Regions from separate parts of the Paenibacillus sp. FSL R5-0378 genome, predicted to be linked through region 3. Evidence: predicted binding sites of a transcription regulator. Region 3 holds the regulator's gene; each other region holds the start of a gene.
What was found. Region 3 encodes LexA, which represses DNA repair genes until DNA is damaged. Its sites were predicted from a motif close to CGAACATATGTTCG; they were not measured.
Positions count from the first base shown of each region.

Region 1 (3,282 bases), 2.0 Mb from region 3:
ACGCGCAGTACTTGTCGCAGGAGCTTGCGGCAATGGGAATAGACGTCTATTACCAGACGGTCGTCGGCGATAACGCCTCGCGGCTTCAGGGCGCCATTGAGCTTGCTTCGCAGCGCGCGGATATCCTGATCCTGACCGGAGGCATCGGCCCGACCCAGGACGACCTGACCAAGGATGCCCTGGCCGCGCATGTCGGCCGCTCCCTGCACATTGACCGGCTGGCGATGGATCAAATCGAAAGATTCTTCGCAGGGCGGGGGATCAACATGACGGAGAACAACCGCCGTCAGGCGCTCGTCATCGACGGCAGCACGCCGCTGCCGAATGAAACAGGATTGGCCGTCGGACTCGCGCTTGCCCAGGAGGATAACTTCTACATCGTTCTGCCGGGTCCTCCAAAAGAGTTGAAGCCGATGTTCGACCAGCAGGCGAAGCCGTGGCTCCTTCAGCATGCCCTGACCGACGAAATGCCGATTTACTCCAAAATGCTCAAGTTTGCCGGCATCGGCGAATCGCTGCTGGAGGATCGGCTTCTGGACCTGATCGACGGACAGACCGATCCAACGATCGCTCCTTATGCGAAGGAGGGTGAAGTGACCGTCCGCATCTCCACCAAAGCGCCTACAGAGCAGGAAGCCATGGAGAAACTGAATGCGATGCAGGGGCAAATTCAAAGCCGTCTCGCAGACCATATGTACGCCAGCATGGACGTGCCGATCGAACGGATCATCGTTGACATGATGGCGGACCGCGGGATTACGCTGAGCGCCGCTGAGAGCTGCACAGGAGGCATGCTGATGGAGAGCATCACATCCATTCCGGGCAGCGCCACCATGTTCGTGGGAGGGATCGTCTGCTACTCCAACGAAATGAAGGAGAAGCTGCTGCATGTCCCGCATGCGCTGCTGGAGGGAGACGACGCACCGGGAGCAGTGAGCGCCGAAGTGGCCGAAGTGCTTGCCGAAAACGTGCGGATGATCACGGACAGCGACTTCGGCTTATCCGTTACGGGTGTCGCGGGGCCGGGGTATTCCGAACGCAAACCGGTCGGCCTCGTGTACGTCGGGATCGCCCAGCGCGGGCAGAAGACCGAAGTGTTTGAGCTGAAGCTGAACGGCAACCGCGAAACGATCCGAGTCCGCTCGGTCAAAACGCTGCTGTACCGGTTGTGGCAAAGACTGGTATCTACCGATCGGGCCACCGGGGAGTCCAAGGATCAGGTTTGAAGTTGTGCAGCCGCTGGCCAGGCGGTATAATATAACCATACGGAAGAACCGTGCAAAAAATAAGTTTGCCGCGGTTCTTTTTCTTATGGTTGGAATAGGGGTGGAAGCCTGTTCCAGTTCGGACTCTTGCATCCGATCATCATAGAAGAACAAACGCCCACAGGGGACCCCCACATTTGGCGGGTTTTCCTTGCGGCGGTTGGTTTAAGGTACGGCGGCATGATGATGAGAGGAGAATGCCCGGCAAAAAAAAACGAATGTATGTTCGAAAAAATGCTTGGCAAACGTTCCAAAACAAGGTATCATAATAGTATAAACGGTGAAGGATGTGAGTTTATTGTCAGATCGTCGTGCTGCGCTTGAAATGGCGCTTCGTCAAATAGAGAAACAATTCGGTAAAGGTTCGATCATGAAACTCGGTGAGTCGACACATATGCAGGTGGAAGTTGTTCCCAGCGGCTCCCTGGCTCTAGATATAGCACTTGGTATTGGCGGACTTCCAAGAGGCCGCGTTATTGAAGTATATGGACCGGAATCTTCCGGTAAGACGACGGTGGCCCTCCATGCCATCGCTGAAGTACAGAAGGTCGGTGGACAAGCTGCTTTCATCGATGCGGAGCATGCACTTGATCCGTCGTATGCCAACAAGCTTGGCGTCAACATTGACGAGCTGCTGCTGTCTCAGCCGGACACCGGTGAGCAGGCGTTGGAAATTGCGGAAGCCCTCGTACGCAGCGGCGCCGTTGATATTATCGTCGTGGACTCGGTTGCCGCGCTCGTACCGAAAGCGGAAATTGAAGGCGAAATGGGTGATTCCCACGTAGGTCTGCAGGCTCGTCTGATGTCCCAGGCACTGCGTAAGCTGTCCGGTGCGATTGCGAAGTCGAAGACGATCGCGATCTTTATCAACCAGCTTCGTGAGAAAGTCGGCGTCATGTTCGGGAATCCGGAGACGACTCCGGGTGGCCGTGCCCTGAAGTTCTATTCTTCCGTTCGTCTGGATGTACGCCGTATTGAGAGCATCAAGATGGGCAATGATGTCGTGGGTAACCGGACGCGGATCAAGGTCGTCAAGAACAAGGTGGCTCCTCCGTTCAAGCAGGCGGAGATCGACATCATGTACGGCGAAGGCATTTCCAAGGAAGGCAGCATTATCGATATCGGTACGGAATTGGATATCGTCAATAAGAGCGGTGCCTGGTACTCCTATGAAGGCGAGCGCTTGGGTCAGGGCCGCGAGAATGCGAAGCAGTTCCTGAAAGAAAATCAGCCTATTTCGGAAGCGATCGAGAACAAGATCCGTGAGGCAAGCAATTTGACGACGACGGTGAGCGCGCCGACCGCAGAGGAAGCAGCGGCCGAGGAACGCGAAGAACAGGAATTGTTAGAGCTGGAATAGGGTTATCGTTTGAAATCGTATTCCGTGAATGAATTGAGACTATAATGAGGACGCTCCGTGATGACCTGTCACTGGGCGTCTTTTCTCATATAGAGAGTACGTTAAGAATGCGGTTCAGTTATACGACTTACATTGAACACGTGATGGGATGTGAGAGAGATGCGAAAAGGAAATAGCCATGAACATCAGGAAGGGCAAGGGATTCATGAAGAGCAGGAAATCCATGAAGAACAGGGAATTCATGAAGGACTGGCCGGGTTCCCGGACGATGAAACCCTTTGGATCACGGAGGTAGAGCGTCTGGCCAAGCCGAGAGGGCGTTATTTGATATCGTTCGGACCCTACACCCTTTCCGTCCACGAAGACGTCCTCGTGAAGTACCGGATGGTCAAGGGGAACGCCTTTACGAAGCAGGAACTGGAGGAAATCGTCGTAGCGGACGAGCGGCAGCAGGCTTATGTCGAAGGCTTAAAGGCGCTGGAGCGGAAGCCACGGACACGCAAGGAAATTGAAATGAAACTACGGCAGAAAGGCATCGAAACGGGATCGATTGAGTATGCGCTGAACCGGCTGGTGGAAGAAAGGCTGGTGGACGACGAAAGCTATGCCAGGCAGTGGGCGCAGCAGCGAATCAGGAACCACCGCAAAGGCAAGGCC
Region 1 covers NZ_JBBPAY010000001.1:3,349,484-3,352,765, forward strand. The annotation lists gene MKY74_RS15735 (competence/damage-inducible protein A) at 1-1,226, shown strand, start outside; gene recA (recombinase RecA) at 1,564-2,625, shown strand; gene MKY74_RS15745 (regulatory protein RecX) at 2,785-3,282, shown strand, end outside.
Region 1: a site for LexA is predicted at 1,481-1,494, ahead of recA (recombinase RecA). Genes of this name have one in related genera too.

Region 2 (3,282 bases), 400 kb from region 3:
CATGTGCGGTGCCGGCCACAGCGATATGAAGGGGACCCTGATTGTTGAATAAATTGACTTGGCAGATGATGGAGCACCGGACTGCCTTCTGACGACACAGGAGGCAGAATCGAGAAAGCGCCGCCCAGCCGGACCGTAAAGGTTCGCGCAAGGCGGCGCTTTTTTTGCATATAAAACGGTTACGCGCCTTCCGGCACCCGTTCGATGCAATCGGGCGTATCGTTTTTAACCGAATTGACCGTCCTTGCGACCGGGTAAGCTTCCATTTCCTCGGCAGAATAGGGAACCAGCAGCTTCTGCAGGGCGTTTACGTCCGTCTGCCCTCGGTCCAGCCAGGCCATTTCGTCCTCCGGGCGCAAAATGACGGGCATCCGGTCATGGATCGGCGCCATCAGCGCATTGGGCCCGGAAGTGATGACTGTGCAGGTGCTCAGCTTGCTGCCGTCCTCCTGCAGCCAGGTGTCGTAGAGGCCGGCCATGCTGAAGATTCCCCCACCCCGGAGGGTAATCCGGTAAGGGACTTTGCCGCTGTCGGTTTTCATCCATTCATAAAATCCGTCGGCGGGGATCAGGCACCGCTTCCTCGCAAAAGGCAGCTTATAGGCCGGCTTGTCCGCCAGCGTTTCGCTTCTGGCGTTGATCATCCTGCTCCCCATGCTGCTGTCCTTGGCCCAGGACGGGACCAGCCCCCATTTAAGCTGACCGGCGCGAAGGCTGCTTCCATCATGAATGACGGCCAGTACGTTCTGCGCCGGAGCGATATTGTAACGGGGATGAAAGTTCAGCGCAAGCTCAAGCTCATAGCGCAGCATCAATTCTTCCATCGACACGGTCAGTGTATAACGGCCGCACATCAGGCACTCCCCCTTTTGTGGAATGATCGTTGTAAACAGTGTACCGCGGGATGCCGGTTTACGCCAGCCTGTCTGCCAGCAGCAAGGGAAGGCTGTCAAAAAATACATTTGCATAGAGAACATGTGTTTGGTATATAATACGAATATACGTTCGCTTACCGAGTGAGCATGCTTCGTGGAGAGGGAAGCGGCCCGGATCGTTTTTTTCGACGAGCGGTCTTTAGGGAGCTGGAGCTTCTCGGAGCTGCCCGGCCCAAACCGGTTTAACGAAATGCCAAAGTGGATGTGGAGGGTGTGTGCGCTTGAGCAGATCAAAGGAGAGAATTATATTTTTGGCCGATTGTCAGAGCTTTTATGCAAGCGTAGAGAAGGCGGATCATCCGGAGTATAAAGACAGGCCGCTCGCCGTTGCCGGAGACCCGATGCGCAGATCGGGCATCATTCTTGCCGCATGCCCGATCGCCAAGAGCTACGGGGTATCGACCGCCGAGCGGCTGGGGGAGGCGCTCAAGAAGTGCCCGGATCTCGTCATTATGCGCCCAAGAATGCAGCATTATATCGATGTCTCGCTTCAGATTACCCGGATTTACGAGGAATATACCGATCTGGTCGAAATATTCAGCATCGACGAGCAGTTTCTGGACGTGACCGGCAGCCTGGCTCTCTTCGGCGACCCCGTGAGCATTGCCAAGTCGATCCAGCAGAAGGTGATGGAGGAGACGGGAGTCTGGGTACGGGTCGGCATCAGCTCGAACAAAATTTTGGCTAAAATCGCCACCGACATTTGGGCGAAGAAGAACAAGGAGGGCATTTTTATACTGCCCAAAGCCGACATCGAGAAGAATCTGTGGCCGCAGCCGGTCCATAAAATGTTTGGAGTGGGCTCGCGCATGACGGCCCATTTTGCCAAGCTCGGCATGACGACGATCGGGGATGTGGCGAGAACGCCTCTTCCCCAGCTGAAGGATAAATTCCGGGCGCGGTTCGGCAAGCAGTCGGATATCCAGGCCGAAGTGATGTGGCGCACCGCCAACGGCATGGACGACAGCAAGGTGACCCCGGAAACGTTCGACAAGCCTCCCAAATCGGTCGGGCATATGATGACGCTGCCCCGGGACTACGCCATCCCCAAGGAGGTCGACACGATTCTGCTGGAGCTGACGGAAGAAGTATGCCGCGACTGCCGCCGGAAGGGATATATGGGTTCGGTCGTCACGGTCAGCTGCATGTGCAGCCCTTATGACGCGCCGACAGGCTTTTCCCGGCAAATGAAAATGCCGGATCCCACGAACAACACGAACAAGGTGTATGAAGCCGTAAAAACGATTTTTTATAAGCACTGGGACCGCATGCCCGTTAGGCGTGCCGGGGTCATGCTGAGCGAGCTCAGCGACGACCGGAATTACCAGCTGACGCTGTTTGAAGACCAGGAGCGGCTGCGGGCTCTGGAAAAGGCGACGGACCATATCAAGCAGCGGTACGGCAGCATGGCGATCGTAAGAGCCTCTTCCCTTACGGGCGCCGGCCAGGCGGCGGAGCGGTCCATGAAAATCGGGGGGCATTATAAATGAGCAAGAAGCTTGAGAATAACGGGATTTGGGAATCCAGCCGCATGATGCTGCCACAGCACCGGGAGGAACTGCTGAAGCGGCGCTCGCAGCAGCCGGAGGAGCACCGGCCGCCCCGCAGGGAGGACCTGGAGCTGATGCGGGACAGAATCCTGCTGCCGGTCATGATATCGATTGTGAAGAAGCGGATCCAGGCGATCGAGGCGTCAAGCGAGGCTTTGAAACACCTTTATTCGAAGGTGGCCCAGGTCCTGCTGCAGGACATCCAGAAGGATTTGTCCAAGGTGGAGCAAACCATGCTCGATGAGCGCATCGATCTGACCCAGGAGGGAAAGGACACCCAGATGATCTGGTACCGGTATTCGTTTCATGGGTATGAGGATACCTTCACGATCACGCGGGATTATATGCGCACGGAGGTCAGCGTAAGAATCGGACGGTACTCGGACCGGCTGATTACGGCATTGTACGCCCGTCTGCAGGATCATAAGCAGAAATAACCGAATGGAGCCCGTTGTCTTGTCTGGGAGACAACGGGCTTTTGGCCGTGTCGTATCTGGGCGAGATCAGGATCGGCGGACATCCAGGCCGCTGTGGCCATAACGATGGATAGGAAGCGTACAGCAGAAATTACCAGGTTCAGCCGCCGGGATTCAGGGTAGGTATGGGAGTGGAACGCCCAGGAACGGAATGGGGCCTGTTTCCTATTTTGGAAATCCGGGGGATCATACGTTTTGCAATTCGGCGGGAAAAAGGCCGCCAATGGTAAATTTCAACAAATTGCGATTTTAAAAAAAGCCCCCATATCGATTGATTTTTGAAAAACCTGCCCGATGATCCTAGTCAAAAAGGAGCGGGGG
Region 2 covers NZ_JBBPAY010000001.1:5,727,772-5,731,053, reverse strand. The annotation lists gene MKY74_RS26610 (cupredoxin domain-containing protein) at 1-52, shown strand, start outside; gene MKY74_RS26605 (SOS response-associated peptidase) at 180-854, opposite strand; gene MKY74_RS26600 (DNA polymerase IV) at 1,157-2,425, shown strand; gene MKY74_RS26595 (hypothetical protein) at 2,422-2,922, shown strand.
Region 2: a site for LexA is predicted at 995-1,008, ahead of MKY74_RS26600 (DNA polymerase IV). Genes of this name have one in related genera too.

Region 3 (3,282 bases):
ACCGGGCGCCTTGACGTCGCGTCTATAATTGAGAGCTACCCCGCATTCCAACTGGTGATGGTTAAGATGGAGAGCGACGCACCGGTGCATCTGGAGCATTTTATTATTGAAAATGTGCTTGGTGAGCTGATTGAAGCGCACGGCTGCGGATTTGTGACAAGCATGGACGAAACGAGCCTGATCGGCCTCGTCTCGCTGGGGGAAGAGGGAGGCATGAAACGCCTGACGGATGAGCTGCGCGCTAACTTGAAACGATTCGTCAAGGTGCCTTTCCAGATTCAGTCGACGGGACTCATCACAGACATTCACCGGGTGCCGGAGGAAGTGCGGCGGATGCGCCAGGAATCGGCATCGCTGGAGTACGAATACAACAACCCGGGCGGTAACCGAGCGATCGAGGTTGCGGTGCAGTACATCAAAGCGCACTACCATACGGATCTGTCCCTGGAAAAGGTAGCTTCGGTCGTGTTCCTGAATCCGGTCTACTTCAGCCAGCTGTTTAAGCAGAAGACGGGAAGCGGCTTCAAGGAATACGTCACCAATTTGAGGATCGAACAAGCCTCCAAGCTGCTGCTGCAAACGCATTTAAAGCTGGCCGACATTTCGGACAAAGTCGGATATGTGGACGTCAAGCATTTTACCCAGGTGTTCCGCAAAAAAACGGGAAAAACGCCGACGGAGTACCGTCTGGAGCAAACGGCGGATTCACGTGAGGTGTGTCCCACCTGAATCATCCTGCCTTGATCCCAACGCCGAAAAGAGCCCTTGACCTTCCTGAGTAAGGAAGAGCAAGGGCTCTATTGCTGCTTGTCCAGCATCATCTGCTAGTGAATATCGCGGAACAGCCCGACGACTTTGCCCAGAATGGTGACATGGTTCAGACGCAAAGGTTCGTAAGCCGGGTTCTCCGGTTGGAGCCGGATATGGTCCTTCTCCTTGTAAAACGTCTTCACGGTTGCTTCATCCTCATCCGTCATGGCAACGACGATGTCCCCGTTATCGGCTGTCTGCTGCTGTCTCACGATGACGTAGTCACCGTTATGAATGCCCGCCTCAATCATACTGTCTCCAACGACGGAAAGCATAAATACTTTCTCATCTCCGACATAGTGCTGCGGCAGAGGGAAGTAATCTTCAATGTTCTCCGTTGCCGTGATCGGCACCCCAGCTGTGACCTTGCCTACTACGGGAACTCTGGCGATCGTATGCGTGAACAGATTGCTGCTCTCGGATTCTTCTTGTCCCAACAGTTCAATGGCACGAGGCTTCGTAGGGTCTCTGCGGATCAAGCCTTTCTTCTCCAGTCGGTCCAAATGGCCGTGTACGGTCGAGCTGGAAGCCAACCCTACCGCCTCACCGATCTCACGGACGGACGGAGGATAACCCTTGGCGCGGACTTCATTTCTGATAAATTCCAATATCGCTTGCTGCCGGCTAGATATCTTTGACATTCCCCATCAACCCCATTTAGTAACGTTTGGTAAAATTATAACATAGAACTGCCGTTCGTACAAACATAAGTTCTAAATGATTTTGCTTTGATGGAGCGGGATTTTTACGGCTTCTGAATGAAGGAAACCCGCCTCTAAAAACATAGGAACAATTGTTCGAAAAAAGTATTGAACAAAACAAATGTTCGTGTTATATTGTTCTCATAAAACAAGAACAAACGTTTGGAGGCGTAATATTTATGCTGAAGCACACTACATACCAAAGTATTTATAATAACTCATCCGTTAACCCATCCATCAATGAAGCTATAGCATCTCCTTGGTTGAAGAAAGTACAGTCCTTCGTGCCAGGCCCTGCTTTGATCAAACTGATCTTGGCGGCCCTGATTATTTTGGTGGGATGCACAGGTGTCGTTCGCGTATTCGCGGGAACCTCGGATGATGTTCGGTTAGAGAAAAATGTCATCGTTCAGCAAGGCGATACGCTGTGGGGAATCGCTTCTGCCCATAAGCCGGAAGACATGGATATCCGCGCATACATTATGGCGGTGAAGAAGTATAACGATTTAACCAGCAGCGAAATTCAAGCCGGAGAAGTATTGGCACTCCCACAATATTAATAGAAGATAAATGATCAAGAGCTTGGAAAGGTGTGAACCTTGACAAGCTCTTTTTATCATGGCAAAGTTAGGTATGACTTGAATATTGGAGGAGTAATTGTATGGATATCGACAGCGTTGTAGAGAGAATTAATGAGCTTGCGCGCAAGCAAAAGGAATCCGGTTTAACCGAAGAGGAAATCGAAGAACGGGCCAAGCTTCGTGAGAGATACCTTCAGAATGTCCGCAGAAATTTCAGACAGCAGCTGGACTCGATTGAATGGGTGGATGAAGAGAAGAAATAACACCCGCTGCTGGATTAGACTCATACATTCGATTATGGTATAGACTGACTCAAGGTTTTGTATGGCTCACTACCGAGAACAGAATGCTTCTATGTAAGCGCACCAAGTTTTCCTTCATTTGCTTTCTATTATATAGAATGTGAAACTACAGGAATAATTGCTGTAAGCAGTATTGGGCCGTTATATATGAGGAAGTAAATAACTATATAGCCGAAAGCATTTTGAGGAGGTTCGTGAATGGCCCGTTCATGGGAAAGACAGGTAAGAAAAAATTCAGCGCAGCTGAACAAGCAGAGAAAGAAAGAGGGAAAGCCATCCATCTATAGCACGGGAGGTCCATCGGCTGACATTTATAAAGGAAGAAACTATGTGCTTCCGATTACGATGGTCGCTCTGGCCGCGGTTTACTTCCTGCTCGGAATGCTCGGACAGGAGGGTACGGCGGGAAACAGCGGCATGACCTGGATCATTATGGCCATGTACGTGTTCCTGGGCTTGATGATCTTTTTGCGCAGACCTTTCCTGCGCGTGGAGAAAAACGCCGTATCGACGATCAAGTTCAACCGGGATCGGCGACTGACCGCAGACAATATCGCCAAGATCAAGCTGGCCAAAGGCTCTGTCGTGATTGAGCCGAAGGGCAAAGGCGGCAACTGGGTGTTCACGCGCCTGATCAACCGCTACGATACCGATGCCATAGGGGAACGTCTGGAGCGTTTTGCACAGACCCACAATATCCCTTTGGAAAAATAAACAAATATAAGAGATAGCAGATGGAGAGGATGGAAGAGGATGCCGGTACAAGCTGTTTTTTTCGATTTGGACGATACGCTGTTGTGGGATGAGCGCAGCGTGAAGGAATCCTTTGAAGCGGTATGCGAGACGGCCGCCATGGCGAAGGGCATTGACGCCAAGGAGCTGGAGGAA
Region 3 covers NZ_JBBPAY010000001.1:5,324,507-5,327,788, reverse strand. The annotation lists gene MKY74_RS24615 (response regulator) at 1-729, shown strand, start outside; gene lexA (transcriptional repressor LexA) at 825-1,451, opposite strand; gene MKY74_RS24605 (LysM peptidoglycan-binding domain-containing protein) at 1,691-2,071, shown strand; gene MKY74_RS24600 (DUF896 domain-containing protein) at 2,173-2,355, shown strand; gene MKY74_RS24595 (hypothetical protein) at 2,593-3,108, shown strand; gene MKY74_RS24590 (HAD family hydrolase) at 3,148-3,282, shown strand, end outside.